Regions from separate parts of the Haloleucobacter ellipsoideus genome, predicted to be linked through region 1. Evidence: riboswitches for the same ligand, from Rfam matches in the RefSeq annotation. Region 1 holds a riboswitch; each other region holds the start of a gene.
What was found. Region 1 has a riboswitch for cobalamin ahead of metE (5-methyltetrahydropteroyltriglutamate--homocysteine S-methyltransferase). Riboswitches for the same ligand answer to the same signal wherever they lie in the genome.
Positions count from the first base shown of each region.

Region 1 (7,222 bases):
ACTCGTCATTGCGGTAGAGAGCCAGCTCGCCGTCGCGGATGGGGTTGTCCTTGCTGATCGGCTCGGTCTTGAGCCACTTGATGTATTCGCTCGCCAGATCGCCCGGCTGGGTGCTGACAGGCACCTTCTGGGTGAGGCCGGCCCCGAGGCTGTCGGTGCGGGCGACGATCACGCCATCCTCCACGCCTAGCTCCTCGAAGGCGAGGCGGCAGGCGCGCAGCTTCTCGATGAAGTCCTCGCGCGGCACGGTCACCTTGCCGTCCTGGTGGCCGCACTGCTTGGCGTCCGACACCTGGTTCTCGATCTGGAGGCAGCAGGCGCCGGCCTTGATCAGCTCCTTGGCGAGCAGATAGGTGGCGTGCTCATTGCCGAAGCCGGCATCGATATCGGCGATGATCGGAACCACATGGGTCTCGAAATTGTCGATGGCCTCGATCGCCTTCGCCTCGGCGGCGGCATCACCCTTCTCGCGGGCGGCCTTCAGGTCCTTGAACAGGTCATTGATGGCGACCTCGTCGGCCTGGCGCAGGGAGACGTAGATCTCCTCGATCAGGTCCGCGACAGCGGTCTTCTCATGCATGGACTGGTCCGGCAGATGGCCGAAGCGGTTGCGCAGACCGGCCACCATCCAGCCGGAGAGATAGACATAGGTGCCCTTCGTGGTGCCGCGCAGGCGCTTGACGGCCTTGATCATCTGCTGGGCGTGGAAGCCGGACCAGCAGCCGAGGGACTGGGTGAACTTCGAGCTGTCCGCATCATAGGCGGCCATGTCGGCGCGCATCACGCTCGCCATGTCGCGGGCGATGTCGAGATGGGTGTCAAAGCTGTTCTGCAGCTTGAGCTGGATGATGTCATCCACATTCACGCCACCGGGCGCGACGCCCTGCGGAAACCGCTTTGCCAGTTCTGCCCTCAGTTCACTGTAGCTCTTACGCTGGCCCATCTTGTCCTCCTGTTTGCCCGCGCCCTCGCGTCCTGCCTGCCCGTTCATGTGGGCCGGTCGTTTGGAAAAGGACTTGCGATCGGCGTCTGATCCTCACAATATTCGCGAGAAAATTTTCGGGGAATGACTGAAAATGCGAGTGTTTGCGAGTGATAATCCTCAGTTTTGCGAATTCTGCGAATTTCCATGAAGAAAACATTTGTCGGTGTGCGGCTGAAAAGGCTGCGGGAAGAAAAGGGGCTGACCCAGGTGGCGCTGGCCCAGGCGCTCGGCCTGTCGCCCAGCTATCTCAACCAGATCGAGAAGAACCAGCGGCCGCTCACCGTGCCGGTGCTGCTGAAGATCAACGAGATCTTCGGCGTGGATGTGCAGCTCTTCTCGGAGGGGGATGAGGGCCGGCTCGTGGCCGATTTGCGGGAGGTCTTCGCAGACCCTGCGAACGGCGAAAAAGTGAGCCTTGCCGAACTGAAGGAGGTGGCGGCCTCCATGCCCGCGCTTGGGCGCTCCATCGTGGCGCTGCACCGGCGCTGGCGGCATGCGGTGGACCGGGCGGATGCCATGGCCGGCAAGCTGGGGCTTGGCTCCGGCGGGGTGCCCAGCCAGACCACACCCATGCCCTATGAGCAGGTGCGCGATTTCTTCTACGCCCATCACAACTATTTCGCGGAGCTGGATGAGGCCGCCGAATCGCTGGCCCTTTCGGCAGGGCTCGTGCCGGGGGAAATGGCGGATGGGCTGGCCTTCTATCTGGAACAGCGCCATGGCGTGCGCGTCACGGCGGTGCCGGATGAAATGACCCATCGCCGTTTTCGGCCGGTCGAGCGGGTACTGCATGTCTCGCGCCGGCTCGAAAACGGCCAGCGCGCCTTCCAGATCGCCACCCAGCTGGCGTTTCTGGAGCAGGGGGAACTGATTGAGCAACTGGCGACTGAAGCGGCATCCGGTGCGCCGGAAACCCATGCCCTGGCGCGGATCGGCCTGGCGAACTATTTCGCCGGTGCGCTGCTGATGCCCTATGGCGCGTTTCTGGCGGCGGCCGAGGCCGAGCGCTACGATATCGAACGGCTGGGACGGCGTTTCGGCGTGGGCTTCGAGACGATCTGCCACCGCCTCAGCTCCATGCAGCGGCCGGGTGCGCTGGGGGTGCCCTTCTTCTTCATCCGCGTGGACCGGGCCGGCAATATTTCCAAGCGCCAGTCGGCGACGGACTTCCACTTCTCCCGCGTTGGCGGCACATGCCCGCTGTGGAATGTGTATGAGGCCTTCACCCAGCCCGGACGTATCCTCACCCAGATGGCCCAGATGCCGGACGGGCGGACCTATCTGTGGATCGCCCGGACCGTGCGGCATGAGGCGGGCGGGTTCGGGGAGCCGGAAAAGACCTTCGCCATCGGGCTGGGCTGTGATGTGCGCCATGCCGGCCGGCTGGTCTATTCACGCGGGCTGGCGCTGGATGATCCCAAGGCTGCAACGCCGATTGGCGCGGGCTGCAAGGTGTGCGAGCGCCCCGCCTGCCCCCAGCGCGCCTTCCCGCTCATTGGCCGGGCGCTGGTGGTGGATGAAAGCCGCAGCGGCTTCACCCCCTATGCCGCCCACTGAAAGGATTTCGCACCTGAATAGCGATATAAAGATGTCTTTATATTTGCCTTGACAGCGCCCCGGGCCGCGCGCAAGGTTCAAGGGTCGTGGTTCTCCGGGTTGCCCCCGGAGCGAAGAGGGAAGCTGGTGGAAAACCAGCGCTGCCCCCGCAACTGTAAGCGGTGAGCTGACATCCGGAAGACGCCACTGGGCCTTGTGCCCGGGAAGGTTGGATGAAGGCGATGACCCGTGAGCCAGGAGACCTGCCATGACAAAATACGTTCTCGGGCGGGGTGTCCCGGAGGAGCGCTTCTGTTTTCGCGGGCAGGCGACGGCTGTCGTGCGCGCGGGAAAGCGGATGCCTGCCGCCATGGCCTCGCCCTCAGCAGAAGGGCTCAAGAGCCGTGACTTCTTCTCTCATTCCTGTTGCGACCCTCGGCACGCCGCGTATCGGCCCGCGCCGGGAGCTCAAGGTTGCACTTGAAAGCCACTGGGCGGGCGAGACCAGTGAGGCTGCATTGCTGGAAACAGCCGCGAAACTGCGCGCTGAAAACTGGGCGCGTCAGAAGGCGCGTGGCGTCACAGTCATCCCCTCCAACGATTTCTCCCTTTATGATCAGGTTCTTGACACCTCCGTAATGGTGGGTGCCGTGCCCGGGATCTATGGCTGGCGCTCTGGCAAGGTGCCGCTGGAAACCTATTTCGCCATGGCGCGCGGCGCCCGGACAGAGGCGCAGGACGCCTGCTGCGGCCATGCCCATCATGCCCATGGAGGTGCGGGCGCAGGCGTGCCGGCACAGGAAATGACCAAGTGGTTTGACACCAACTACCACTATATGGTCCCCGAGCTGGAACCCGGCCAGCGGTTCGAGATCGGCGCGCTGAAGCCGGTGGAGGAATATCGCGAGGCGAAGGCGCTGGGGCATGAAACCCGCCCGGTGCTGCTGGGCCCCGTCACCTTCCTGAAGCTGGCGAAGTCCCGCACTCCCGGGTTCAACACGCTGGACCTGCTGCCCGGCCTGCTGCCGGTCTATGTCGATATCTTGCGGCGTCTGGCCTCCAGCGGTGCGCAGTGGGTGCAGATGGACGAGCCCTGCCTGGTGCTCGATCTGGATGATGCCACCCGTGAAGCGCTGCGCCGGACCTATGGCGCGATCGCGCTGGCCCTGCCGAATCTGAAGATCATGCTGGCGACCTATTTCGGCGCGCTGGATGACAATCTGGAGACCGCCCTCTCCTTGCCGGTGGCCGGCCTGCATCTCGATCTGGCCCGCGCGCCGGAGCAGCTCGATGTGGTGGCCGCGAAGGCACCGCTCGGTCTGGTGCTGTCACTGGGCGTGATTGACGGGCGCAATGTGTGGCGGGCCAATCTTCCGGCGCTGGTGCACAGGCTGGAGAAGGTGGTGGCGCAGCGGGGCACGGACCATGTGCAGCTTGCTCCCTCCTGCTCGCTTCTGCATGTGCCGATCGATCTGGAACAGGAAACCGCGCTTGATGCGGATGTGAAATCCTGGCTGGCTTTCTCGCTCCAGAAGATGGACGAGCTGGCCGTGCTCTCTGCCGCGCTTTCCGGGCAAGGCGAGAGTGTGAGGGCGCAGCTTGAGGCTTCGGCCGATGCCGCCGCGGCCCGCAAGGCATCCACCAAGGTGCACAATGCCGCCGTGGAAGCGCGCATGGCTGCGGTGACGGCCGACATGGCGCGCCGCAAGCATTCCTACGCCGCCCGTGCAAAGGTGCAGCGCCCGCGCTTTGGCCTGCCGGCTTTCCCCACCACCACCATCGGCTCCTTCCCGCAGACGGCGGATGTGCGCAAGGCGCGTTCCGCCCATGCCAGGGGGCAGATGGACGATGCGGCCTATGCCGCCTTCCTGCGGGAGGAAACGGCCCGAACCGTGAAATGGCAGGAAGAGATCGGCCTCGATGTGCTGGTGCATGGCGAGTTTGAGCGCAACGACATGGTGCAGTATTTCGGCGAGCAGCTCTCCGGCTTTGCCTTCACCAGACATGGCTGGGTGCAGAGCTATGGCTCGCGCTATGTGCGCCCGCCGATCCTCTTCGGGGATGTGGCGCGCCCGAAGCCGATGACCGTGGAATGGTGGCGCTATGCCCAGTCCCTCACGCAAAAGCCCATGAAGGGCATGCTGACCGGGCCGGTGACCATTCTCAACTGGTCTTTCGTGCGCGATGACGTGCCGCGCAGCGAGGCGTGCAAGCAGATCGCGCTCGCCATTCGCGATGAGGTGCAGGATCTGGAACGGGCGGGTGCCGCGATGATCCAGATCGACGAGGCTGCCCTGCGTGAAGGTCTGCCGCTGCGGCGCGCGCAGTGGAAGCACTATCTGGACTGGGCGGTGGAGGCGTTCCGCCTGTGCTCGTCCGGCGTGGCGGATGAGACGCAGATCCACACCCATATGTGCTACTCGGAGTTCAACGACATCATCGATGCCATTGGCGCGATGGATGCCGATGTGATCTCCATCGAGACTTCCCGCTCAAAGATGGAGCTGCTGGAGGCTTTCACCAGCTACAAATATCCCAACGAGATCGGTCCGGGTGTCTATGACATCCACTCCCCGCGTGTGCCGACGGTGGACGAGATGGATGAGCTCATCATTCTTGCCCGCAAGCGGCTGGCGGACGAGCAGATCTGGATCAATCCGGATTGCGGCCTCAAGACCCGCAAATGGGAGGAGGTGCGCCCCGCTTTGGTGAACATGGTGGCCGCCGCCCGGGCCGCCCGCGCCCGCGCGCACTGAGCGTGACGACATGAACGGGCACGGTGCATGCCACCGCGCCCGTTCCGGCACTCTGGCATTCCGGCCCCGTCCGCGGCCAGGAAGGGGGGCGCATGGCAGAGCCATCTGGGGAGAATGTCGCTTTCTGATCGAACCTTGTTGACCTTGATGGGCATGTCAGGTTAGGCATGGCACCGTTGCACCCGTAGCTCAGCTGGATAGAGCGTTGCCCTCCGAAGGCAAAGGCCGCACGTTCGAATCGTGCCGGGTGCGCCATTTCAGAACAGAATTATGAACGCCGAACGCCGCCGTTTCCACGCTCGAAGCGGCGACCACCCTCCGCGCCCGTTACCGTATGATCGCCTCACGAGGCGCGCAGCGTGTGGCCCTTTTCGACCAGCCATGAATCGTGCAGCCACTTTTCAGTGCCGCGATGGCCGGGGAACGTGATCCAGTTAATGTCGCGCTCGAACACCATGACCTTTCGGTCCGCGCCGACGATGACCCACATCCAAAGGCCATCGGCGCTGTTGCGCATCTTCACCTTCATGCCGGTAAGGGTCAGGTCTTCCGTGCGGCCATTGCGAGTAACGCGCAGCGGCTCGTCATGCGGCTCGATCCAACTGATTTTCATTCCCGGCAGAAGGTCGGGCGCGGCATCGCGCAGGAAATCCATGGCGATGGCCTGCGTTTCCTCACGCGAAGGCAGTTCCCCGCCGACCAGATCGAGGTCAATGCGCGCGAAACCCTTGAGACGGCCGTTTTCGGCGATCACGGTGCTGAAATGCTCCCCGCCGAGCGCCGCGTTGCGTCCGTCCGTGCGCTCGTAGCGAACCAGCTCGGCTCCTTCACCGTCAACGCTGACGGCACGGCGAGCGACTTCGCGATAGCCAGTTGGCATGAATGTATTGATGACAGTGGCTGCGGGCTGCGCGGCGGTGGTTGTCACGGTCATGGAATTTCCTTTCGTAGAGTCTGCGAGCGCGATGTTGGCGGCTGTGCCAGCGAAAAGGCCGAGTGCGGCGAGCACCACGGCAGGGCGTATGCGAGGCATGTCGAAGTCTCCTTTAGCTTGGGTTGGAGGGGTGAGGCCGGCGGATGCCGATGGTGAGGCCGACAACGGCTGCAAGCAGCAGTGCGGCCGGAACCAGCGAGAGCGGAACGATCCCGATCCCGGCGAGAGCCTGAGCAACAGGCGGCGCAAAGCTCGCGCCGAGGAACAGCGCGAAGCTGTAGATGGCGAGCGCAAGGCCGCGATTGGCGTTGGTCGCGCGTCCTGCGACAGTGGCGATCAGGCCCGGCACCGCAAAAGCCACTCCGGCAGACAAGGCACCGCTCGCCACTATGATCGCGGTTGGCGAGGCGATCGCCCCGACACCAATCGCCAGTGCTGCGAGGACAAGGCCGATGCGGGCCGTGACTGGCGCACCGTAGCGTCGGATCATGGGCGCAGCCGCGAAGGTGAGAAGTAGCGGCGGCAAGCCGATAAGGCGGACGGTTTGAAGATCCACCCCGATATTCGCGCCGAAAATCTGCGTCCCGCTGTAGAAAGCGACAAACCCGAACAGCACTGTGACGGCTGCCGCCCATGCAGCGATGATGCCCGGATCGCGAACGAGAGAAGCGAAACGATTGCCCCGTGTGCCACTCCCGACGCCCGGCGCGATGTTCTTCGCGGCGACGGCGAGATAGAGGCCGACTGCGCCGAGCAGATAGAGCGGCGCAAGCTCGAACATGATGGTGGACAGGCTGCTGCCGGTCTGAACCGCGAACAGTTGTGACAGCGGAGCGGCCCCGAGAAAGGCGAAGCTCATCAGCGATACGCCCAGCGGGCGATGATGGGGCGGTAAATCCTCGGCTACGAGCGAGAGCGCCACGGGCGGGAAGATCGAGGCCGCAAGCCCCTGCGCCGCTCGGGCGGCGAGAAGAAGCCCGAAGCTGGGGGCGAGTCCGACCAGAGCCGTCG
Region 1 covers NZ_JBQWAR010000014.1:144,161-151,382, forward strand. The annotation lists gene ACT6QG_RS03320 (isocitrate lyase) at 1-943, opposite strand, end outside; gene ACT6QG_RS03325 (short-chain fatty acyl-CoA regulator family protein) at 1,130-2,542, shown strand; cobalamin riboswitch at 2,613-2,806, shown strand; gene metE (5-methyltetrahydropteroyltriglutamate--homocysteine S-methyltransferase) at 2,926-5,277, shown strand; tRNA gene ACT6QG_RS03335 (tRNA-Arg) at 5,456-5,532, shown strand; gene ACT6QG_RS03340 (hypothetical protein) at 5,621-6,211, opposite strand; gene ACT6QG_RS03345 (MFS transporter) at 6,324-7,222, opposite strand, start outside.

Region 2 (7,222 bases), on a different contig from region 1:
GCGGCGAGAACCGAGGCCAGCCCGAAAAGCTTCTGAGCGGTCTTCACTTGAGAACCTCCCGCTTGATCTTCTCGGAAAGGGCGTCGTACTCGCTGTTGGCGCGCTGCACATAGATGCCCGTGATGATGATGGTGAACAGGATCACGCCGAAGCCGATCGGGATACCGTAAGTCATCACCCCATCACCGATACGGGTGGAGAGGAACTCCTTGTTGAAGGCCACCAGCAGGATGAACCCGTAATAGACGATCAGCATGAGAATCGTCAGGATCCATCCAAAACTTGAGCGCTTTGATTTCAACAATTGATAATCAGGGTTTGCCGAGATTTTCTCGACCAGTGATGTTTCCATCTGATGCTCCCTAGATCGCCCGGTTTTCCAGACGTGTGTTCTTTTTTCTATTGAACCGCAGCCACCCAGCCCCTCCGGCCGGCAGTCTGCCAAGATCTCAAGTATTAGCAGACCTGCGCACAGCGCATACCGTACTTTTGGCGATATAGACTAAAGCTGCGGATTCATGCCTGCCGGAAAGCGCGATGCGCGGATGACGTTTTTTCCCGCCATTCCCCAGCGAAATGGGGCGCTTGCGCCCTTCCTGAGAGGTATAATTTTTACAGATACAATCAATTATGGAATATAAAATAAAATATTAACTGCACCAGATCATGGCATTCAGTCCATATTAACCATGATTTTCGAAGATGACCGAAAATACCAAAAGATATTGGCCAACCTTCTTCAGAAACAGAAGCAAGGTTACATATCTGAATTCACCCTGATTTCCGCTTCAGGGAAGCCGCCCGCCCCATTGCGGGAGCAGGACAGGCGGAAAAAGATCGGTCACCGGGTGCAGCCGAATGCGGGCCGGATCAAAATGCCCGATCAGCCATCCCGGCGGGGATACGGCGCAGCAGATAGATATCCATGATCCATCCATGGCGCCGGCGCGCCTCCTCCCGCGCGGTGCAGATGCGCGCGGCCAGCAGGTCCAGGGGGCCGTGCATGAGGATCTCCTCCTCCATGCCCAGATAGGCCCCCCAATAGATTTCAAGGCCCTGTGGATCGATCCGGCTGAAGGTCTGCTCCCCATCCAGCATCACCACCACGCTGTCGGCATCGGCGGGAAAGCCATCCCGCAGCTTGCGGCCCGTGGTCAGCAGCACCGGCTCGCCGATCCGGTTGAGCGCGATGCGATGGCGGGCGGCCAGCATCTGCACGCTGGAAATGCCGGCGATCACCTCATGCTCGAACATGACCGAACCGCGCGCCTGCATCCGGTCGAGAATGCGCAGCGTGCTGTCATAGAAGGCCGGGTCACCCCACACCAGCATGGCCCCGCACCCGTCCTCCGCCAGTTCCCGCAGGAAGGCACCGGCATAGGCCTCCTCTATGCGGGCATGCCAGTCGGCCACGGTGGCGGTGTAATCGGAAGGGTTGGGCGCGCGGGCGGGAATGTCCACATCCACGAAGCGGTAGGCATCATGGCGGATATACCGCTTGCAGATGTCCTCGCGCACATGGGCCAGCGTCTCCTTCTGCGGGCCCTTGCGCGGAATGAAGAACACCTGCGCCTGATTGAGCGCCTCCACCGCCTCCATGGTCACATGGGCCGGGTTTCCGGTGCCGATGCCGATGACCAGAATCCTGCGCATCACATTCCCTTTCCCGCATCGGCCAGATGCAGCAGCGCCGCACAATCCAGATGGGCTTCCAGATGGTCGGCGAAGCGGTCCAGAACCGCATCCACCATCGCCTCATGGGAAAAGGCCGAAGCCTGCGCGCCAAGCTGCGCCAGCACATGGCGCCGCAGGGCCGCGCCGGCGAACAGCCCGTGCAGATAGGTGCCGCTCACCTGCCCGCCGGCAGAGCGCGCGCCATCTGTCCGCCCTCCCTCCAGCAGGGCGAAGGGCCGGGCGGTATCCGGCCCGGTGGTCACTCCCATATGCATTTCATAGCCCTCGACCGGCACATCATTCTGCACCAGAAGCCCCCGGGCCAGGGCCAGCCGCTTGGTTGTCTCCATGCGCGTTTCCACATCGAGCAGGCCCAGCCCCTCCACGCGGCGCGGCGGGCCTTCCAGCCCGGCACTGTCATCAATGAAACGCCCCAGCATCTGGTAGCCGCCGCACAGGCCCATCACCCGGCCACCGCGCCGCAGATGGGCCTTGATGTCGATGTCCCAGCCCTCGGACTTCACAAACAGAAGGTCATCGATGGTCGCCTTGGAGCCGGCCAGCAGGATCAGCGCCGCATCCGCCGGCAGGGGCGTGCCGGGGGAAATGAAGCGCACCTCCACCCCCTCCTCCTCGCGCAGCGGATCAAGATCATCGAAATTGGACAGGCGCGGCGTCACCGGCACCACGATGAGGGGCTTTCCGGGCCTGCGGGGCGAACTGGCAAGCCCCAGCGCATCTTCTGCCGGCAGGCGGCGGGCCTCATCGAAATGGGGCACCAGCCCCAGCGCGGTCCAGCCCGTGCGCTCGGCAATGATGTCCATTCCTGCGGAAAACAGCGCCGGATCTCCCCGGAAGCGGTTGACGATGAAACCGCGGATCATCCGCGCATCCTGCGGATCGATGACCGCCTTTGTGCCCACCAGCGCGGCGATCACCCCGCCGCGATCAATATCGCCCACCAGAATGACGGGCGTGCCGGTGGCGCGGGCAAAGCCCATATTGGCGATATCCGCGGCGCGCAGATTCACCTCCGCTGCTGAACCGGCCCCTTCCACCAGCACCAGATCGGCCTCGGCTCCCAGATGCGCGAAGCTTTCCTGCACTGCCGCCATCAGCCGGGGCTTCAGGCCCTGATACTCCCGCGCGCGGGCGGTGCCGAACACCCTGCCCTGCACCACGATCTGCGCGCCGATATCGCTCTGGGGCTTCAGCAGAACCGGGTTCATGTGCACGCTGGGCGCCACTCCTGCCGCCCGCGCCTGAAGGGCCTGCGCCCGGCCGATCTCGCCCCCGTCCGCCGTGACGGCGGCATTGTTGGACATGTTCTGCGGCTTGAACGGCCGCACCCTCAGCCCCTGCCGCATGAACACCCGGCACAGCCCCGCCACCAGCAGCGACTTGCCCACATTGGAACCGGTGCCCTGCACCATGAGGGCGCGCGCCATCAGAATTCTATGCCCTTCTGCGCCTTCACCCCGGCTTTGAAATGATGCTTCACCAGCCCCATTTCCGTCACCAGATCCGCCGCCTCGACCAGTTCCGGCCTGGCGTTGCGCCCCGTCACCACGATGGTCAGGTCCGGCCGGCGGCTGGTGAGGGCGCAAAGCACCTCATCCAGCGGCAGATAATCATAGCGCAGGGCGATGTTCAGCTCGTCGAGCACGAGGAGGCGGATCCCGGGATCATCCATCAGCTCGCGCGCCTTTGCGAAGGCGGCCTCGGCGGCGGCGATGTCGCGGGCCTTGTCCTGCGTTTCCCAGGTGAAGCCCTCGCCCATGGTGTACCAGCGGATCTGCGGGCCGAACCGTTCGAAGGCGGTGCGCTCGCCGGTTTCCCACGCCCCCTTGATGAACTGGACGATGCCCACCTTCCAGCCATGGCCCAGCGCGCGCAGCAGCAGCCCCATGGCGGCGGTGGACTTGCCCTTGCCCGGCCCGGTATGGACCATAAGGAGACCCTTCTCGATGGTCTTTTCCGCCACCTCCCTGTCCTGCACCTCCTTGCGCTTCCTCATCTTCTCGCGGTAGCGCTCGGCTTCGCGCTCATCCTGTCCAGGGTTGTCCATGGGGCTCTCCTGCAAATGGCACTGAAAAGGCGGGAGGACGTGCACAGGTCTGGCTCTGCGGCATGCCGCACGCTTGCGCAGCGCAGCGCCGCCCTTTAACCCTATAAGCGACGGTGCCTCGAAGTTCGAGGTGAAAAGGGAATGCGGTGGAAAAGCCGCGGCTGCCCCCGCAACTGTAGGCGGCCCTGCCTTGCGCAACCGGCCACTGGGCGCAGGCCCGGGAAGGCGCGCAAAGGATATGCCGCAAGCCAGGAGACCTGCCGTCATGCCCTGCTTCCATGGGCCCATCCGCCGGGGTGGCGGCTGGCGCTGTGCCGGACGAATGTCCGCTCCGTCCGTGGAAGTTGACCGGCGCCTGCCGGAGCCTGACGGAGCAGATGATGTCGCGCCTTTCACACGCCTGTAGCGCCCCCGGTGCGCATGTGCACGCTGTAGAGACCATGTGCGTGGAGGCGCGCTCATGAGCACCCTTGCCAAAGTCCCCTGCACCATCGTCACCGGCTTTCTCGGGGCGGGCAAGACCACGCTGGTGCGTCATGTGCTGGAACAGGCCAATGGCGCGCGCATCGCCGTGCTGGTGAACGAGTTTGGCGATGTCGGCTTCGATGGCGCGTTTCTCGAAGGCTGCGGCATAGAGGGCTGCGATGAGGGCCGGGTGGTGGAGCTGCCCAATGGCTGCATCTGCTGCACCGTGGCGGATGACTTTGTGCCCGCGCTGGACCAGCTTCTGGGCTCGGACAACCCGCCCGACCATATCCTCATCGAAACCTCCGGCCTCGCCTTGCCCAAGCCGCTGGTGCAGGCGTTCAACTGGCCGCAGATCCGCTCGCGCGTGACGGTGGATGGGGTGATCGCGGTGGTGGATGGCCCGGCCGTTGCCGCCGGCTTCTTTGCCGATGACCCGCAAGCCCTCGCCGCACAGCGCGCGCAGGATCAGGCGGTGGATCATGACAACCCGCTGGAGGAGGTGTTCGAGGACCAGATCCTGTGCGCCGATCTCATCCTTCTCAACAAGGCGGACCTGATGGATGCCGCCGGCAAGGCGCAGGCCAGGGCGGAGATTTCCGGGCATCTGCCGCGCGCGGTGAAGATCGTGGAAACCGCCCATGGCGTGGTGGAGCCGGCCCTTCTGCTCGGCCTCAATGCCGCCGTGGAGAATGATCTCGACGCCCGCAAGACCCATCATGACGGCGAGGAGCCGCATGATCATGATGACTTTGAAAGCATCGCCCTGCCGGTGGCCGAGGCCGCCTCGCCCGAAGAGCTGGCGGCCCGCGTGGCGCGCGCGGCCGAGGCGGATGGCGTACTGCGCATCAAGGGCTTCGTGCCTGTCGCCGGCAAGCCCATGCGGCTGGTGGTGCAGGGCGTGGGGCGGCGCATTTCCCACCATTTCGACCGTCCATGGGCGGCGGGTGAGGCACGCGAGGGCCGGCTGGTGGTGATCGGCCTGAAGGACTTCGACAAGGATGCCGTGGCGCGCGCTTTGGCGGGCTGAACGGGCCGGGCAGCAGAAGGGGTGGCAGGCAGCCATGCATGCGCCGCCTGCCCCCTCCGCCCGACAGGGTCTGGTCATGTGGATGGGCCAGAAAACATCATCCGGTCATCCGGCCGCAATTCAGGTGCACGGTGAGAAACAGGCAGGCAGGGGCGATCAGTTTGCGGAGGCGGCAGTCCTGCGCGGGGCGCAGGCATACACGCGGCCTGCAGGCGCATGGGGCCAGCCGGCCCCGCACCCGCACGACCGAAGCCGCAGGATAGACGATCATGCATCTTCTGCCGGTCAGCACTGTCAGCCTGGATGATGGCGAAGCGGCCATTGATCTTGACCAGCCCCCCGGTGACGTGGTGGTGCTCTCCTTCGCGGACAGCGACCTTTCCGCCCTTGCCATGGCCCATCTTGCCATGACGCGCGCGCCCATGCCCCCCGCCGGTGCACTGCACGCCCCGCCCACCCTGCGCCTTGCCAGCCTGAAGAAGCTGCGCCATCCGCTTTCGGTGGATTTCCATGCGGAAAAGACCATTTCCGCGGCTAAGGCGGTGGTGGTGCGCTGTCTGGGCGGGCTGGACTACTGGCGCTACGGGGTGGAAACACTCAGCGCCCTGTGCCGCGCACGCGGTATTGCACTGTGCATTCTGCCGGGTGACGAGCGCGAGGACCCGCGCCTTGCCGCCCATGACACGGTGCCGCCGGAACTGCGCGCAAGGCTTGCGGCCTGTTTCCGCGCGGGCGGGGTGCAGAATATGGAGATTGTGCTGCGGCTGGTGGCCCGCGACATTCTGGGCCTTCCGGTCCCGGTGCCGTCGCCGCAGCCCGCGCCGAAACTGTTCCAGTGGGATGCCGCCCGCGGCATCTGCCCCCTGCCCGCCGCGGAAGGCACCACATCGTGCCCGCGCGCCCTCATTCTCGCCTATCGCTCCGCGATCCTTGCCGGAGAGACGGCGCCGCTGGAACATCTGGCGCAGGCTCTTGAGGCGGAGGGCCTGTCCCCCTTCATTCTCGGCCTCACCAGCCTGAAGGACGAGGATGTCGCCAGCGCCCTGGCAGAGCATCTGCGGGCCTTTCCGCCGGATGTCATCTTGTCCACCACCGCCTTTTCCGCCCGTCAGGATGAAGGCTTCGTGCTGGATGAGGCCGATTGCCCCATTCTTCAGGCCATCCCCTCGGGCAGCACATGCGCGGCATGGATGCAATCCGGGCGCGGGCTTGCGGCAGCGGATCTGGCCATGCAGGTGGCCCTGCCCGAATTTGACGGCCGTCTTTCCGGCTATCCCGTCTCCTTCCGCGAGGAGCTGGAGGAAGACCCGGCCCTTGCCTTCACCCGCCGGGTGCAGGTGCCCTATAGGGAAGGCATCGCCGCCCTGGCCCGGCAGGCCGCGTGCTGGGTGCGCCTGCGCCACACGCCTCCCCATGAACGGCGCCTCGCCATCGTCCTGCCCGATTATCCCGCGCGGGGCGGGCGGGCCGGTTTCGCCGTGGGGCTGGATACACCCGCAAGCACCTGTTCCATCCTTGATCTGCTGGCGCAGGCCGGCCATGACACCGCCCGGACATGGGATGGACAGGCCCTGATGGCCCGGCTCACCGGCGCGCGGACCGCACAGGCCCTCACTTTGCCGCTGGCGGAGTATGAAAGCTGGCTGGCCGCCTTGCCGGATGCGCCGCGCACCGCCCTGCTGGAACGATGGGGCCGGCCGGGCGATGATCCGGCCTGTGTTCGCGGGGCATTCCGCTTTGCGGCCCTGCGCGCGGGCAAGGCGCTGGTCGCCCTGCAGCCGGACCGCAGCCGCGGCGTGGATCGCAAGGCCATCTATCACGACCCCGAAGAACTGCCGGTCCACGCCTATCTGGCCTTTCACCTCGCCCTCGCGCGACAGTTTGATGCACTGGTCCATCTGGGCACCCATGGCACGCTGGAATGGCTGCCGGGCAAGGCCGTGGCCCTCTCCCCCCTGTGCTGGCCGCGTCTTGTGCTGGCCGGC
Region 2 covers NZ_JBQWAR010000015.1:12,469-19,690, forward strand. The annotation lists gene ACT6QG_RS03605 (cation acetate symporter) at 1-47, opposite strand, end outside; gene ACT6QG_RS03610 (DUF485 domain-containing protein) at 44-352, opposite strand; gene cobF (precorrin-6A synthase (deacetylating)) at 871-1,653, opposite strand; gene ACT6QG_RS03620 (cobyric acid synthase) at 1,653-3,122, opposite strand; gene cobO (cob(I)yrinic acid a,c-diamide adenosyltransferase) at 3,122-3,742, opposite strand; cobalamin riboswitch at 3,837-4,021, shown strand; gene cobW (cobalamin biosynthesis protein CobW) at 4,203-5,237, shown strand; gene cobN (cobaltochelatase subunit CobN) at 5,507-7,222, shown strand, end outside.
Region 2: another riboswitch for cobalamin. It lies ahead of cobW (cobalamin biosynthesis protein CobW); the one in region 1 lies ahead of metE (5-methyltetrahydropteroyltriglutamate--homocysteine S-methyltransferase).

Region 3 (7,222 bases), on a different contig from region 1:
CGTCGGACGGATCTGCTTGAGATAGGGCGGGCGCGGAATGGAACTGTGCGCCGCCCGCAGCGCCGCGCCCCAGCGTTCCCGCAAATCATGGAAATAGGGATCACCTGCCTCTATGCGGTGGATCAGCTCCGCCTGCAGCTTGTCGTCATAAGCCACCAGCACATCCAGCGGCAGCCCCACGCCCAGATTGGAGCGCATGGTCGAATCCATGGAGATGAGCGCAATCTTCAGGGCATCGGCGAGCGGCATGTCATAATGCACCGCCCGGTCGAGGATCGGCTTGCCATATTTGTGCTCGCCAATCTGGAAGAAGGGCGTATCCGGCGTGCATTCAATGAAGTTGCCCGCGCTGTAAACCATGAACAGGCGCGAGGGCCCACCCAGAATCTGCCCGCCGACCAGGAATGACACCTCGAAATTGATGCCGCCGCTCTCTTCCTTCAGGGCACCGTTCACCCGGTTCACATGGCGGATGGCCTCGCCAACCAGCCGCGCGGCCTGAAACATGCTGTGGCAATCGCGCAACTGGTGGGTCTCACCTCCCTCTTCCGAGGGGAACCCCTCCCGCAGGAGGCTGATGACAGACTGGCTGACGGAAAGATTGCCCGCGGTCGCAAGGCCGATGACATGATGGCCCGGCTCCTCGAAAACATGGAGCTTGCGGAAGGTGGAGATATTGTCCAGCCCCGCATTGGTGCGGGTATCTGCCAAAAGCACGAGCCCTTCACGCACCAGTAATCCGCAGCAATATGTCATCACAAGGCCCTCATGACGGGAGATGATTATAACGAGGACAAACTGTATCCTGCAATGCGCACATGCAGCGGCTTCACGGTGCGGTGCAATCTTTCCTTTACACAGGGCTGGCACTACTGGCCCATATAAGAAGAATCGCTGCCACTCTCCTGTCAGCGTTCAGAGGAGGCTCCATGTCCAAGACACCGGAAACGCAGTCCCAGAGTGAAGATATCGTTCTTGTCGAGCGGGAGGGCCGGGTCGCGATTGTCCGTCTCAATCGTCCCAAGGCGCTGAACGCCCTCAACCTTGCCGTGATGACAGAGATGAGCAAGGTCATCACCGCTCTCGACAGCGATGTGGATGTGGGCGCGATTGTCATCACCGGCTCGGAAAAGGCGTTTGCGGCCGGGGCGGACATCAAGGAAATGGCCGAGCGCAGCTCCGTGGAAATGCTTCTGGCGGACTGGTTCGCCGGCTGGGATGCCGTGGGGCGCTGCCGCACGCCTCTGATTGCCGCCGTTTCCGGCTTTGCCCTTGGCGGCGGCTGCGAGCTGGCCATGATGTGCGATCTCATCATTGCTTCCGAGACGGCGCGTTTCGGCCAGCCGGAAATCAAGCTTGGCGTCATTCCCGGCATGGGCGGCTCCCAGCGCCTCACCAAGGCCATCGGCAAATACAAGGCCATGGACCTTGTGCTGACCGGGCGCATGATCGATGCCCATGAGGCAGAGCGCGCCGGCCTCGTCTCGCGCGTTGTGCCCGCCGAGCGCCATATGGAAGAGGTGCTTGAAACCGCCCGCACCATCGCCAATTTCGGCAAGCCTTCGCTCATTTCCGCAAAGGAAGCGGTGAATCGGGCGCTGGAACTGGGCCTGAACGAGGGTATTCTGTTCGAGCGCCGCACATTCCACGCCCTGTTTTCCACAGAGGACCAGAAGGAAGGCATGCGCGCCTTCACCGAAAAGCGCGCTGCAACCTTCAAGCATCGCTGATCTGGCTGCCCATCAGGGCATGCAGGCTTGAAGAAACTGCAACCGGATTGCCCTTTCGTGGCAATCCGGCAACAGTTGTTGCATATGAACCATAGATGCATTGACGCATCAGCAGCACCTCGCCTAATTTCCGCCATGACGGTGTCCTTCCCGCAAGGATGAAAAGGGAATGCAGTGCGATTCGCCTTCTGGCGCATCCAATCTGCAGCTGCCCCCGCAACTGTGAGCGGCGCTTCGTTTTTCACACAGCCACTGGGCATGGGATGCCTGGGAAGGCGAAAAACGAGAATGAGCTGCAAGCCAGGAAACCTGCCGTCGAGTCGTGGTCACACGCGAGCCTGTCAGGCGGGGTTCCCTGATGGTGGAAGAACGTGCTGTGGTCGATGCTCCGGCGGCCAGGCAGGCATTCCTCTCTCGCGGTGACGTGTCCACAAGGCGTCCCGCCAGAGGTCTTCATGCCGGTCTTCCAGTCTCTTTTTTCCCTTCAGCCCTATCGCGCGCGCCGTGGCAACGCGCTGATGTGCGCCAGTCTGCTCGCCCTCGTGGCAGCCGCGCCCGCACTCGTGCAGCCCGCCCTGGCCCAATCTGCGCCGCAGACTGAGGAAGAGAGCACCCAGACCTCATCCTCCGAGGCGATCAACCTGCCGGATGTGGTGGTCAGCGCCACCCTCATTCCCACGCCCGAGAGCCATGTGGCGAGCTCCGTCACGGTCATCACCCAGCAGGAAATCCAACGGCAGCAGTGGCGCAGCCTCCCCGATGCGCTTCAGACAACGCCCGGCCTGAACGTGGTGCAGACCGGTGGCCCCGGCGGCCAGACCTCCGTCTTCATCCGCGGCACGGATTCCGGCCAGGTGAAGATCATGATGGACGGGATCGACCTTGGCGATCCCTCCAGCACGAACGGGGCGTTCAATCTCGGCAACATGTTCACCAATGACCTCGCCCGCATCGAAGTGCTGCGCGGTCCGCAGAGCGGCCTTTACGGCTCCGATGCGATTGGTGGTGTGATTGCCATGACCACCGCACGCGGCCAGGGGCCGGGCACCATCTCCGGCTTCATGGAAGGTGGCTCGATGCGCACCTTCAACCAGGGCGCGACCCTGAACGGCGCGGTGGACCGCTTCTCGTACAACCTGAATTTCGGGCATTTCAAAAGCAGCGCCATCAAGGTCACGCCGGATTATGTGCTTTCTCCCGGCGTTCCGGCTTATGACAATGCCAATGACAACTGGACCCTCTCCGGCCGCTTCGATTTCGACCTGACCGACAATCTGACGCTGAACTATACCGCGCGCTATATCGACACCCGCCTGAACTTCACCACCTCGACCTCCGTGCCCGAGGGTGTGGGCTTTGCCCATGGCAAGTTCTTCATCAACAAGGGTGAAGGCATCTGGAAGGCGCTGGATGACAAGCTGATCAGCACGTTCGGCATTTCCTCCACCAATTATTCACGTGACAATTCCGGCTACTACAACGATTACGATTATGATGGTGACCGCCAGACCTACTACTGGCGTTCCAACTATAATTTCATGCCGGGTCAGAACCTTCTCGTTGGTGTGGAGCGCAAGAACGAGAAGATGACGAACACGCCGGACGGGCCGTGGGGCATCAGCACCGGTGATACGGTCGGCTATGCCGAGCTGCAGTCCTCCTTCTGGGAGCGCCTGTTCGTGGCCGCCAATATTCGCTATGACAGCGATGACGATTATGGCGATCACACCACCTGGCGTATCGCCCCTGCCCTGCTCATTCCGGAAACCGGCACCAAGCTGAAGTTCACCTATGGCACGGGCTTCAAGGCGCCCTCGCTGTATCAGCTCTATGCGCCGGCCTCCTCCTGGGGCCCCATCGGCAATGCCAATCTTCAGCCGGAAGAAAGCAAGGGCTGGGATGTCGGCTTCGAGCAGCAGGCGCTCAACAACCGCGTGAGCTTCGGCGCCACCTACTTCCGCAATGACCTGACGAACCTCATCGCCTTCACCTCGAATGGCTATGAGAACGCCCAGCGCGCCAAGACCTATGGTGTGGAAGCCTTTGCCGCCCTTGAGCTGAACGACCAGTTCTCCGTGCGGGCGGACTACACCTACACCAAGGCCATTGGCTATGAGATGTCATCCTCAAGCTGCAAGCAGCGCGGCGATGGCTCCTGCTACCTGCTGCGTCGCCCGGACAACAAGTTCAGCGTGACCATGAACTGGCAGCCGATGGACCAGCTCACCCTGGCCGCAACGCTGGTCTACCTCTCCGATTGGTGGGATACCGGCCGTTCCGGTGGCCCGATCGTCAAGCAGAGTGGCTATACGCTCGTGAATCTTGCCGCCAATTACGAGGTGAACCAGAATCTGTCGGTCTATGGTCGCCTCGACAACCTGTTTGATGAAGGCTACGAGGAGCCGCGCGGCTATCTCGCGCCGGGCTTTGCAGCCTATGCGGGTGTGCGCGTCACCTATTGAGGCGCAACATCATGGCATGCCGGCCAGAAGGCTCTACACGCTTCAGGTGCCGCGCGGCACATGTCGGCATGCCCCTTCGTCTGTTCAGACATATCCCCGCATTCATGATGCGGGGATATGTGTTTGCCGCGCTTCTCGCGGTGATCGTCACCTTGATACCTGCCGCAAACGCACAGGCCGCCGGGCAGCAGCCCTCCGCTCCGCCCCGGCGCATTGTCTCCCTGAATCTGTGCGCGGATGAGCTGGTCTTTCAGCTTGCCCCGCGTGAACACATCGTTTCCGTCACATCGCTGGCGCATGACCCGATCAGCTCGAATGTGGTGGAGCTGGCGGAGGGGATTCCCTCGAATCGCGGGCTGGCCGAGGAAATCATTCCGCTTGAACCGGATCTGGTCATCGCCGGTGCTTTCACCACCCGCAATACGGTCGCGACCCTGCAGCGGTTCGGTATCGAGGTTCTGGATCTGGGTGTCCCGCAATCCATGGATGAAGCCTATGCGCAGATCCGCACCGTCTCCCGGCGCCTCGGTGTTCCGCAAAAGGGAGAGGAGATGATCCGTTCCCTTCAGGCTGTCATCCCCCCGCGGACAGAGCTGGAAAGCCCTGCCCCACGCACGGTTGTCGTCCGTCCCAATGGCTTCACCGCCGGACGCGACACGCTGGCAGATGACCTGATGCAGCGGGCCGGGCTGGACAATGTGGCCGCCCGCCTCTCTCCTGATCGCCTCGGCCAGTTGCCACTGGAAGAGATTGTGAGCGCACGCCCGCAGGTTCTGGTTCTGGACAAGGACACCAATGCCCCGCCTTCCATGGCCGGGGCCATCATGCAGCATCCGGCCCTTGCCCATTCGGCCGGAGAGGCGCAGACAGTGGCCCTGCCCTCGCGCATGTGGGCCTGTGTCGGCCCGCAGCTGGCAGAGGCTTATCAAAGGCTTGCAGCCGGTGCGCAAGCAGCGCGCAGCGCAATGGCGCAGCAGGGCAGCGGGCACAAGTGATGAATCAGGCTGATTCCCTTCCCCCTGCTCCGGCCACATCCGGCCTGCCCCTGCCTGTGCTCGTGGGCTTTCTGTGCCTGCTGGTCGCCGTGCTGTTCGTGATCTCCCTCGCCGTCGGCTATGCGCCTCTTGACTGGCACGCCGCAGGCCATGAACTGCGCACCGGGGAAGAGGGGCTGGCAAGCCTCATCTTCCTCCAGTTGCGCCTGCCGCGCGCCCTGCTGGGTATGCTTGTGGGGTTCAGCCTTGGGCTTACGGGAGCGGCCTTGCAGGGATTGATCCGCAATCCGCTGGCGGATCCCGGCATTATCGGCGTTTCCGGCAGCGCGGCGCTGGGGGCGGTGGGCGCTTTCTATTTTGGCGCGGCGGCATTGTTCCCGCTCGCATTGCCGCTTGGCGGGCTCGCGGGTGCAGGGCTGTCAACCGCCATTTTGCTGCTTCTGGCCCAGCGGGGCATTTCCACCACTGCACTCATCCTTGCCGGCATCGCCATAAACAGCCTTGCCGGGGCGCTGACGGCGCTGGCGCTGAACCTTTCGCCCAGCCCCTATGCCACGCTCGAAATCGTGTTCTGGCTCATGGGCTCCCTGGCCGATCGCAGCCTGGATCATGTGGCGCTTGCCCTGCCCTTCATCATCATCGGCTCCGTGCTGGTGCTCTCCACCCGGCGTGGGCTGGAGGCCCTGACATTGGGTGAGGATACCGCCGTGAGCCTTGGCTTTTCCCTCCATCGTATCCGCCTGCTGGTCATCACCGGCACGGCGGCGGCGGTCGGGGCGGCGGTGGCGGTTTCCGGCACCATCGGTTTTGTGGGGCTTGTCGTGCCGCATCTGTTGCGGCCGCTGGTCGGCCATCGCCCCGGCCGGCTTTTGCTGGTGAGCGGGCTTGCCGGGGCGGCCCTTGTTCTGGGTGCGGATATAGTGGTCCGCCTGATTCCAACCCGGCCGGAGCTGAAAATAGGCGTGGTCACAGCACTGATCGGCGCGCCCTTCTTCCTTGCCCTGTTGCTGCGCCTGCGGCGGGAGGCGGAATGATTGTCGAGGCACGCGATGTCCGCGTCGTGCGTGGCGGCCGGACGATACTGGACGGGGTGAACCTTGTTGCCCGCCCCGGTGAAATGCTGGGTCTTCTGGGACCAAACGGGGCTGGCAAGACAACTCTTCTGCGCACGCTGAGCGCGCTTGAGGCGCCGGCTGGCGGAGAGGTGCTCTATGATGGCCGCTCGGCAGAAAATCTCGGCCGCCGCCAAATGGGCCGCTCTGTCGCCTATCTGGCGCAAAGCGGGAACATTCACTGGCCGCTGAAGGTGGAGCATGTGGTTGCGCTGGGGCGCCTGCCGCATGACCACAACCCGCAGAAAGATGCCGCGGCCATAGCCCGCGCCATGGCAGCGGCGGAGGTGGGCAACCTTGCCGGGCGCACCACTGGAACCCTTTCCGGTGGCGAGCGGATGCGCGTTCTGCTCGCTCGGGCACTGGCTGTCGAGGCCCGGGTGCTTCTGGCAGATGAACCTGTGGCTGCGCTGGACCCCTACCACCAGCTCCATGTCATGGAGCTTCTGGCCGCACAGGCCCGGGCGGGAGTGACCGTGGTGGTGGTACTGCATGATCTGACACTGGCGGCGCGCTTCTGCCACCATGTCGCACTGGCGCATCAGGGCCATCTTGCCGCCATTGGCACCCCTGAGGATGTCCTGACAGCGGAGCGGCTGCGCGCCATCTATAATATCGAGATCGAGAGCGGCCATCGCCACGGCCAGCCCTTCATCCTGCCCTGGAGCCGCGCCAGCTCATCATCCTGATAAGGCGGCACAGCTCGGCTGGGCATGAAGGCGGGAAACAGCCCCGCCTTCGCAACAGACCACGCGGCGCACGGCCTGAAATGGCCAGCACCCCGCGCAATCAGCCATCAGGCGCTCAATGCGCCATCAGCACCGGTACGGTCATGGTGGCGAAGATTTCCCGCGTCACCCCGCCCATCACCATTTCCTTCAGGCGGGAATGGCCATAGCCGCCCATCACCAGCAGATCCGCCC
Region 3 covers NZ_JBQWAR010000019.1:197,525-204,746, forward strand. The annotation lists gene ACT6QG_RS11030 (proteasome-type protease) at 1-756, opposite strand, end outside; gene ACT6QG_RS11035 (enoyl-CoA hydratase) at 930-1,730, shown strand; cobalamin riboswitch at 1,853-2,061, shown strand; gene ACT6QG_RS11040 (TonB-dependent receptor plug domain-containing protein) at 2,186-4,192, shown strand; gene ACT6QG_RS11045 (ABC transporter substrate-binding protein) at 4,312-5,187, shown strand; gene ACT6QG_RS11050 (FecCD family ABC transporter permease) at 5,187-6,221, shown strand; gene ACT6QG_RS11055 (ABC transporter ATP-binding protein) at 6,218-6,988, shown strand; gene ACT6QG_RS11060 (universal stress protein) at 7,104-7,222, opposite strand, start outside.
Region 3: another riboswitch for cobalamin. It lies ahead of ACT6QG_RS11040 (TonB-dependent receptor plug domain-containing protein); the one in region 1 lies ahead of metE (5-methyltetrahydropteroyltriglutamate--homocysteine S-methyltransferase).

Region 4 (7,222 bases), on a different contig from region 1:
GGCGGATGCGGGGCGCACCGGAGCCTCCGCCGATGTGGCGGCGATTTTCGGCTGGCCGGTGGTGCTGGTGGTGGATGTGGCGGGCGCGGCGCAATCTGCCGCCGCCGTGGCGCTGGGCTGCGCCAGCTATGATCCGCGCATCACCGTTGTCGGCGTCATTCTCAACAATGTGGCCAGCGACCGCCACCAGAGGCTGGTGGAGGAAGGGCTGAAGGTCATCGGCCTGCCGGTTCTGGGTGTGGTGCGGCGTGATGGCGCGCTGCTTCTGCCGGAGCGTCATCTGGGGCTGGTGCAGGCCCATGAGACCGATCATCTGGACGCCCGGCTGGACAGGCTGGCCGACTGCTGCGCCGAGAGCGTGGACATCGAGGCCCTGCGCCGGATGGCCTTCACAAGGCCCGCAGATGAACTGACCGGCCTCCTGCCCGACCATCTGACGGCCGGCAGCGCCTCGCCCCTGCCCCCGCCCGGCCAGCGGATCGCGCTGGCGCAGGACCGCGCCTTCTCCTTCATCTATGCGCATATTCTGGAAGGCTGGCGGCAGCAGGGCGCCGAGATGGTGCCCTTCTCACCCCTCGCCAATGAAGCGCCTGACGACAGCTGCGACAGCTGCTGGCTGCCGGGCGGATATCCGGAACTGCATGCGGGCACCCTTTCCGGCGCCACGCATTTTCTGGAAGGCCTGCGCCGCTTTGCCCGCACCCGCCCGGTGCATGGAGAATGCGGGGGCTATATGGTGCTGGGCCGCACCCTGGAAGATGCGGAAGGCGTGGTGCACCCCATGGCCGGGCTTCTGCCGGTGAACACCAGCCATGCCCGGCGCAAGCTGCATCTGGGTTATCGCGTGGCGCATCTGGTGCATGATTGCGCGCTGGGCCCGGCGCAGAGCCGCCTTGTGGGCCACGAGTTCCATTATGCCAGCGTGGTGGAAACCGATGCCGCCCCCGAACATGCCTTCGCCCATGTGAGCGATGCGGAGGGGCGCGAACTGGGCCTTGCGGGCCACAGGATAGGTCAGGTTTCCGGCAGTTTCTTCCACGTCATCTGCGCGGGCTGAGGCCAGGCGCGACATGAGGCGGGAATGAGGGGTGCGGCAATCCTTGCTGCCGCACCCTCTTCAGGCACAGGCGCCGGCTGCCCGGCGCGCAACACTCAATCCCAGGCGAGCGCGCCGCCATTCTGGTATTCGATGACGCGCGTCTCGAAGAAGTTCTTTTCCTTCTTCAGGTCCATCGTCTCGCTCATCCACGGGAAGGGGTTTTCCACATCCGGGAAGACCGGGGCAAGGCCGATCTGCGCGCAGCGGCGATTGGCGATGAAATACATATACTGCTCGCACAGCGCCGCATTCAGGCCCAGAAAACCGCGCGGCATGGTATCGCGCCCGTAAGCGGCCTCCAGCTCGGCCGCCTCCTTGATCATCTGCCGCACCTCCTCCTGGAAGGGGACGGTCCACAGATGCGGGTTCTCGTGGCGGATCTGGTTGATGACGTCGATGCCGAAATTCAGGTGAATGCTCTCGTCGCGCAGGATGTACTGATACTGCTCGGCAATGCCCACCATCTTGTTGCGGCGGCCCAGCGAGAGGATCTGCGCAAAGCCGGTATAGAACCACATGCCCTCGAACACGACATAGAAGGCCACGAGATCGCGCAGGAAGGAACGCGCGCCCTCTTCCGTCTCGGTGGAGAAGGTGCCCTCGGCAAGGTCTGATGTATATTTCAGAGCCCACGCCGCCTTGTCGGTAATGGAGGGCACCTCGCGATACATGTTGAAAAGCTCGCCCTCATCAAGGCCAAGGCTTTCCACGATATACTGGAAGGTGTGGGTGTGGATCGCCTCCTCGAAAGCCTGGCGCAGCAGATACTGGCGGCATTCGGGATTGGTGATCTGCTTGTAGATGGCGAGCACGATATTGTTCGCCACAAGGCTCTCGGAAGCGGCGAAGAAGCCGAGATTGCGCTTCAGCATGCGCCGCTCGTCCTCTGTCAGCCCGTCGCGGGATTTCCACAGGGCGATATCCGCCTGCATGGAGACTTCCGTCGGCATCCAGTGATTGTTACAGCCGGCCAGATACTTCTCCCAGGCCCACTTGTATTTCATGGGCAGGAGCTGGTTCACGTCGGCGCGCGCATTGATCATGCGCTTCTCATCCACGGTGACGCGGGCACCGGAGCGATCAATCTCGCCCAGACCCGTGGAGTCCGCCTCCTGCGCCGGGACGGAGCCGGGCGCGGGCGGGACGGCGGGGTTTGCCTTCACAGGCGTGTCAGACCAGTCGAGCATCATTGTTCTTCTCCACCTGCACTTACTGGCAGGCTTCACAATCAGGATCATTGATGGAGCAGGCCGCCGGGGCAGCCATGGGCGCATCCACCAGAATGGGAGCTGCGGCCGAGACCGCATTGAGACGGCCATCCGTGCCCTTCAGCGTGGACTTCTCCACATGGGTGGCCGAGCGGGCGCGCAGATAATAGGTGGTCTTCAGCCCCTGCCGCCACGCATACAGATAGGCCTCATGCAGCTTCCGCCCGGAAGGCTGGTCGATATAGAGATTGAGCGACTGGGCCTGATCGATCCATTTCTGCCGGCGGGCGGCGGCGCGGATCAGCCATTCCGGCGCAATCTCGAAGGCGGTGGCATAGAGCGCCTTGAGATCCTCCGGCACACGATCAATAGCGCTGACCATGCCGTCATAATATTTCAGATCGGAGATCATCACCTCGTCCCACAGGCCGCGCGCCTTCAGGTCATGCACCAGATTGGCGTTCACCACGGTGAAGTCGCCCGACATGTTGGCCTTCACATAAAGCTGGCTGTAGGCCGGCTCGATGGACTGGGACACGCCGACAATGTTGGAGATGGTGGCGGTGGGAGCAATGGCCAGCACATTGGAATTGCGCATGCCGATGGATGTCACCCGCGCGCGCAGGCTCTCCCAGTCGAGGCGCTGGGTGCGGTCCAGTTCCACATCCCCGTCACGGGCATCGGAGAGCAGTTCGAGGCTGTCGATCGGCAAAATGCCCCTGGACCACAGCGAGCCCTCGAACGAGGCATAGCGCCCGCGCTCGGCCGCCAGATCCACCGAGGCGGAAATGGCGAAATAGCTGATGGCTTCCATCGAGACATCGGCAAACGCCACCGCATCTTCGCTGGCCGTCGGCAGGCGCAGCTTTTCCAGCGCATCCTGATGGCCCATCAGCCCCAGCCCCACCGGACGGTGACGCAGGTTCGAGCGGCGCGCCTCGGGAATGGTGTAGAAATTGATGTCGATGACATTGTCGAGCATCCGCATGGCGGTGCCAACCGTGCGCTTCAGCCGCTCGAAATCCAGCCCATTGGGGCCGATATGGGCGGCCAGGTTCACCGAGCCGAGATTGCACACCGCCACTTCATCGGCATTGGTGTTGAGGGTGATCTCGGTGCACAGATTGGAGGAATGCACCACACCGGCATGCTGCTGCGGCGAGCGCAGGTTGCACGGGTCCTTGAAGGTCACCCACGGATGGCCGGTCTCGAACAGCATGGTCAGCATGCGCCGCCACAGGTCCAGCGCCTTCACCGTGCGATACACCTTGATCTCGCCCCGCGCCGCACGGGCTTCCGCCGCCTCATAGGCTGCCTTGAAGGGCTTGCCATAGAGGTCATGCAGCTCCGGCACCTCGTCGGGTGAGAACAGGGTCCAGTCGGCGCCGGCTTCCACGCGCTGCATGAACAGGTCGGGGATCCAGTTGGCGGTGTTCATGTCATGGGTGCGGCGGCGGTCATCGCCGGTATTCTTCCGCAGATCGAGGAACTCCTCGATATCGACATGCCAGGTTTCGAGATAGGCGCACACCGCGCCCTTGCGCTTGCCGCCCTGGTTGACGGCGATGGCGGTGTCGTTCGCAACCTTCAGGAAGGGCACGACACCCTGGCTCTGGCCATTGGTGCCCTTGATGTGCGCGCCAAGGCCACGCACCGGGGTCCAGTCATTGCCGAGGCCGCCGGAATATTTCGCCAGAAGGGCATTGTCGCGCACGGCCTTGAAGATGCCGTCCAGATCATCCGCCACGGTGGTGAGGAAGCAGCTGGAGAGCTGCGGGCGCAGCGTGCCGGAATTGAACAGGGTCGGCGTCGAGGCCATGAAGTCGAAGGACGACAGCAGATTGTAGAACTCGATGGCCCGCGCCTCGCGGTCGATCTCGCGAATGGCGAGGCCCATGGCGACGCGCATGAAGAAAGCCTGCGGCAGCTCGAACCGGGTGCCCGAGACATGCAGGAAATAGCGGTCATAGAGGGTCTGGAGACCGAGATAGTCAAACTGGAGATCGCGCTCCGGCTTCAGGGCCGCGGAAATGCGGGCCAGATCGAACCGGCCCAGTTCCGGGTCCAGCAGCTCGGCCTTGATGCCGGCCTGCACATAGGCCGGGAAATATTCCCCATAGCGGGTGTCCATCTGCGCCTGTGTGGCCTCATCCGCATAGCCGGCAATGAAGCTGAGGGCCTCGCGGCGCAGCTTGTCTGTCAGCAGGCGGGCGGAAACCTTGGCGTAGTTCGGCTCGGTCTCGATCAGGGTGCGGGCGGCGAGGATGGGCGCCAGCGCCAGCTCGTCACGGGTGATGCCGTCATACAGATTGCGCTTCGTCTCGGTGAGGACCGGATCGGGCGAGACGCCATCGAGCCCGGCGCAGGCTTCGCGCACCACGGTATCAAGGCGGGCACGGTCGAGCGGCACAAGCGTGCCATCGGCCTCACGCATCTGCAACTCGGGCACGGCCTGAACCTGCGCCTTCTGGGCCAGTGCGGCGGCGCGCTCACGGGCGCGGTCCTCGCGATAGAGCACATAGGCGCGGGCGACCTTGTGGTGCTCGGAGCGCATGAGCGCGAGCTCCACCTGGTCCTGAATGTCCTCGATATGGAAGGTGCGGCCCGTATCCACACGACGGGTGAGATTGGCCACCACCTGCGCGGTGAGATCGGCCACGATGTCATGCACCCGGCGCGAGGCCGCGGCATTGCCGCCTTCCACCGCCAGAAACGCCTTGGTGAGCGCAACGCCGATCTTGGAAGGGTCGAACGGCGTCACCGCGCCATTGCGGCGGATCACCTGATAACCCGGCTCAGCATTGCGCGACGTCTGGACGGCAGCCGGGGCCGGCGTGCTTCCCACCATGGACGGACGTTCTGACTGTGCCGAGAGTGACATGTGTGCCTGCTTTCCTGATTTCCATAATCGAGGGTGCAGCAGGCAACGGGAGACGAGGGGCAGCCCTTCTCCACTTTACCCGCCGGACACCCCGCCCGAGGTCTCTTTTCCGGTCACGGCAGGTCTCCTGGCTCGCGGGTCAGCGCACTTTGCCGGCCTTCCCGGTTTCCCAGTGACCCAGTTGGCAAGAGCTCGTCGCTTACAGTTGCGGGGGCAGCCCCGGCTTCACACCGGCTTCCCTCTTGGCTCTCGAAAGAGACCGTGACCGCTACATGTAGTAGGCTGACAGGGTTTCCAGTCAATATGCTGTTTCTGCAACAGGCTCGGCCCTTCTGGAGGGCTGCTTTGAAAAAGCTGGTGGATCAACTCATTAGAGCGAGTGCACCGCAAAAGGAATGTCTCGCGGATCACATTCTGCCGACTTTTGAAAAACGGGGGATTATGTGGACAAGCCCCGCCCCGCTGAAGGCAACAGACTGAAAAGACAGGCGCATCGCATTTCATCAGAGGCTTGGCAGGGCCCGCCGGCCCCTCGAATCGTTGCCCGGCTTTCCTCCGGGTGCAGGGCGCGCGCCGCACAACCGGAACATGAAAAGGCCGCGCATGTTTCCATGCGCGGCTCCTGTTCCACCCGCTCAGCGGGCCGGCTGCACCCGGTGCCGCACCATTACAGGATGGTGCCGGACAGCAGCAGCCAGGCCACCGAGAAATAGATGACGATACCGGTCACATCGACCAGCGTGGCGACAAAGGGCGCCGAGGCGGAGGCCGGATCGAACCCCACGCGCTTGATGATGAACGGCAGCAGCGAGCCGGTGATGGAGCCGAACGTCACGATGCCGACCAGCGCCACGCCGATGGTGACGGCCAGAATCACCCAGTGCTCGCCATAATCGAAGAAGCCGATGCCCTGCCACACCGCGATGCGGACAATACCGATCATGCCGAGAATGGCGCCCAGCACGATACCTGTCGGCAATTCACGCAGCGCCACGCGCCACCAGTCCTTCAGCGTCACCTCCCGCAGCGCCAGGGCGCGGATGATGAGGGAGGTGGCCTGGGAGCCGGAATTGCCGCCCGAGCTCATCACCAGCGGGATGAACAGGGCCAGCACGATGGCCTTCTCCAGCTCGTCCTCGAACACCTGCATGGCCGAGGCGGTGAGCATTTCCGCAAGGAACAGCACGCACAGCCAGCCGGCGCGCTTCTTGATCATGTGCGCGAAGGAGATCTCGAAATAGGGCATGTCGATCGCTTCCATGCCGCCCATGCGCTGCACGTCCTCGGTCTGCTCCTCGATCATGGCGTCGATGACGTCATCCACCGTGATGATGCCCAGCACATGATTGGTGCTGTCCACCACCGGCAGGGCCAGCACGTCATATTTGGAGATGACGCGGGCCACATCCTCGCGCGTCATCGCCGGCGTGAGGGTGATGACCGGATGCGAGAGAGAGGCGACAAGCACATTGTCGTCCGGCTCGGCCGCGATCAGCCGGCGCAGGGTCACCATGTTCTCGAGGCGGTGCGTGGAGGGGTTCAGCACATAGATGGCATAGACCGTCTCGCGCGAGCGCTCGACCCTGCGGATATGCTCGATGGTCTGCTGCACGGTCCAGGTAGAGGGCACGCTCACGAACTCGGTGGTCATCATCGAGCCTGCCGTACCCTCGGCATAGGACATGAGATGATCGACAGAGGCGCGGGTCTCGGGCGAAAGACCCTGATGCAGGCGGGCCCGGTCATCCTCCTCCACCCAGCGCAGCACATCCACCGCGCGGTCGGCGGACATGCCTTCCAGCAGGGCGATGGCCTTGTCCTGCGGGAGGGTGGCCAGAATCTCGCTCGCATCCTGGAACTGGGGCTGGTCGAAGACCTCCACAGCCCATTCCAGCGGCATGCGTGTAATGATCTCGATGACATCCTCATTGCTCTTCTCATTGAGCAACTCAACGATGTCCGCGACATGCTCATGCGCCATGGGCGCGCCAATGGCAGTGTTCACTGCATCCACCACCTTCCTGGGATCATTCA
Region 4 covers NZ_JBQWAR010000015.1:29,516-36,737, forward strand. The annotation lists gene ACT6QG_RS03685 (cobyrinic acid a,c-diamide synthase CobB) at 1-1,057, shown strand, start outside; gene ACT6QG_RS03690 (ribonucleotide-diphosphate reductase subunit beta) at 1,153-2,286, opposite strand; gene ACT6QG_RS03695 (ribonucleoside-diphosphate reductase subunit alpha) at 2,309-5,188, opposite strand; cobalamin riboswitch at 5,289-5,467, opposite strand; gene mgtE (magnesium transporter) at 5,856-7,222, opposite strand, start outside.
Region 4: another riboswitch for cobalamin. It lies ahead of ACT6QG_RS03695 (ribonucleoside-diphosphate reductase subunit alpha); the one in region 1 lies ahead of metE (5-methyltetrahydropteroyltriglutamate--homocysteine S-methyltransferase).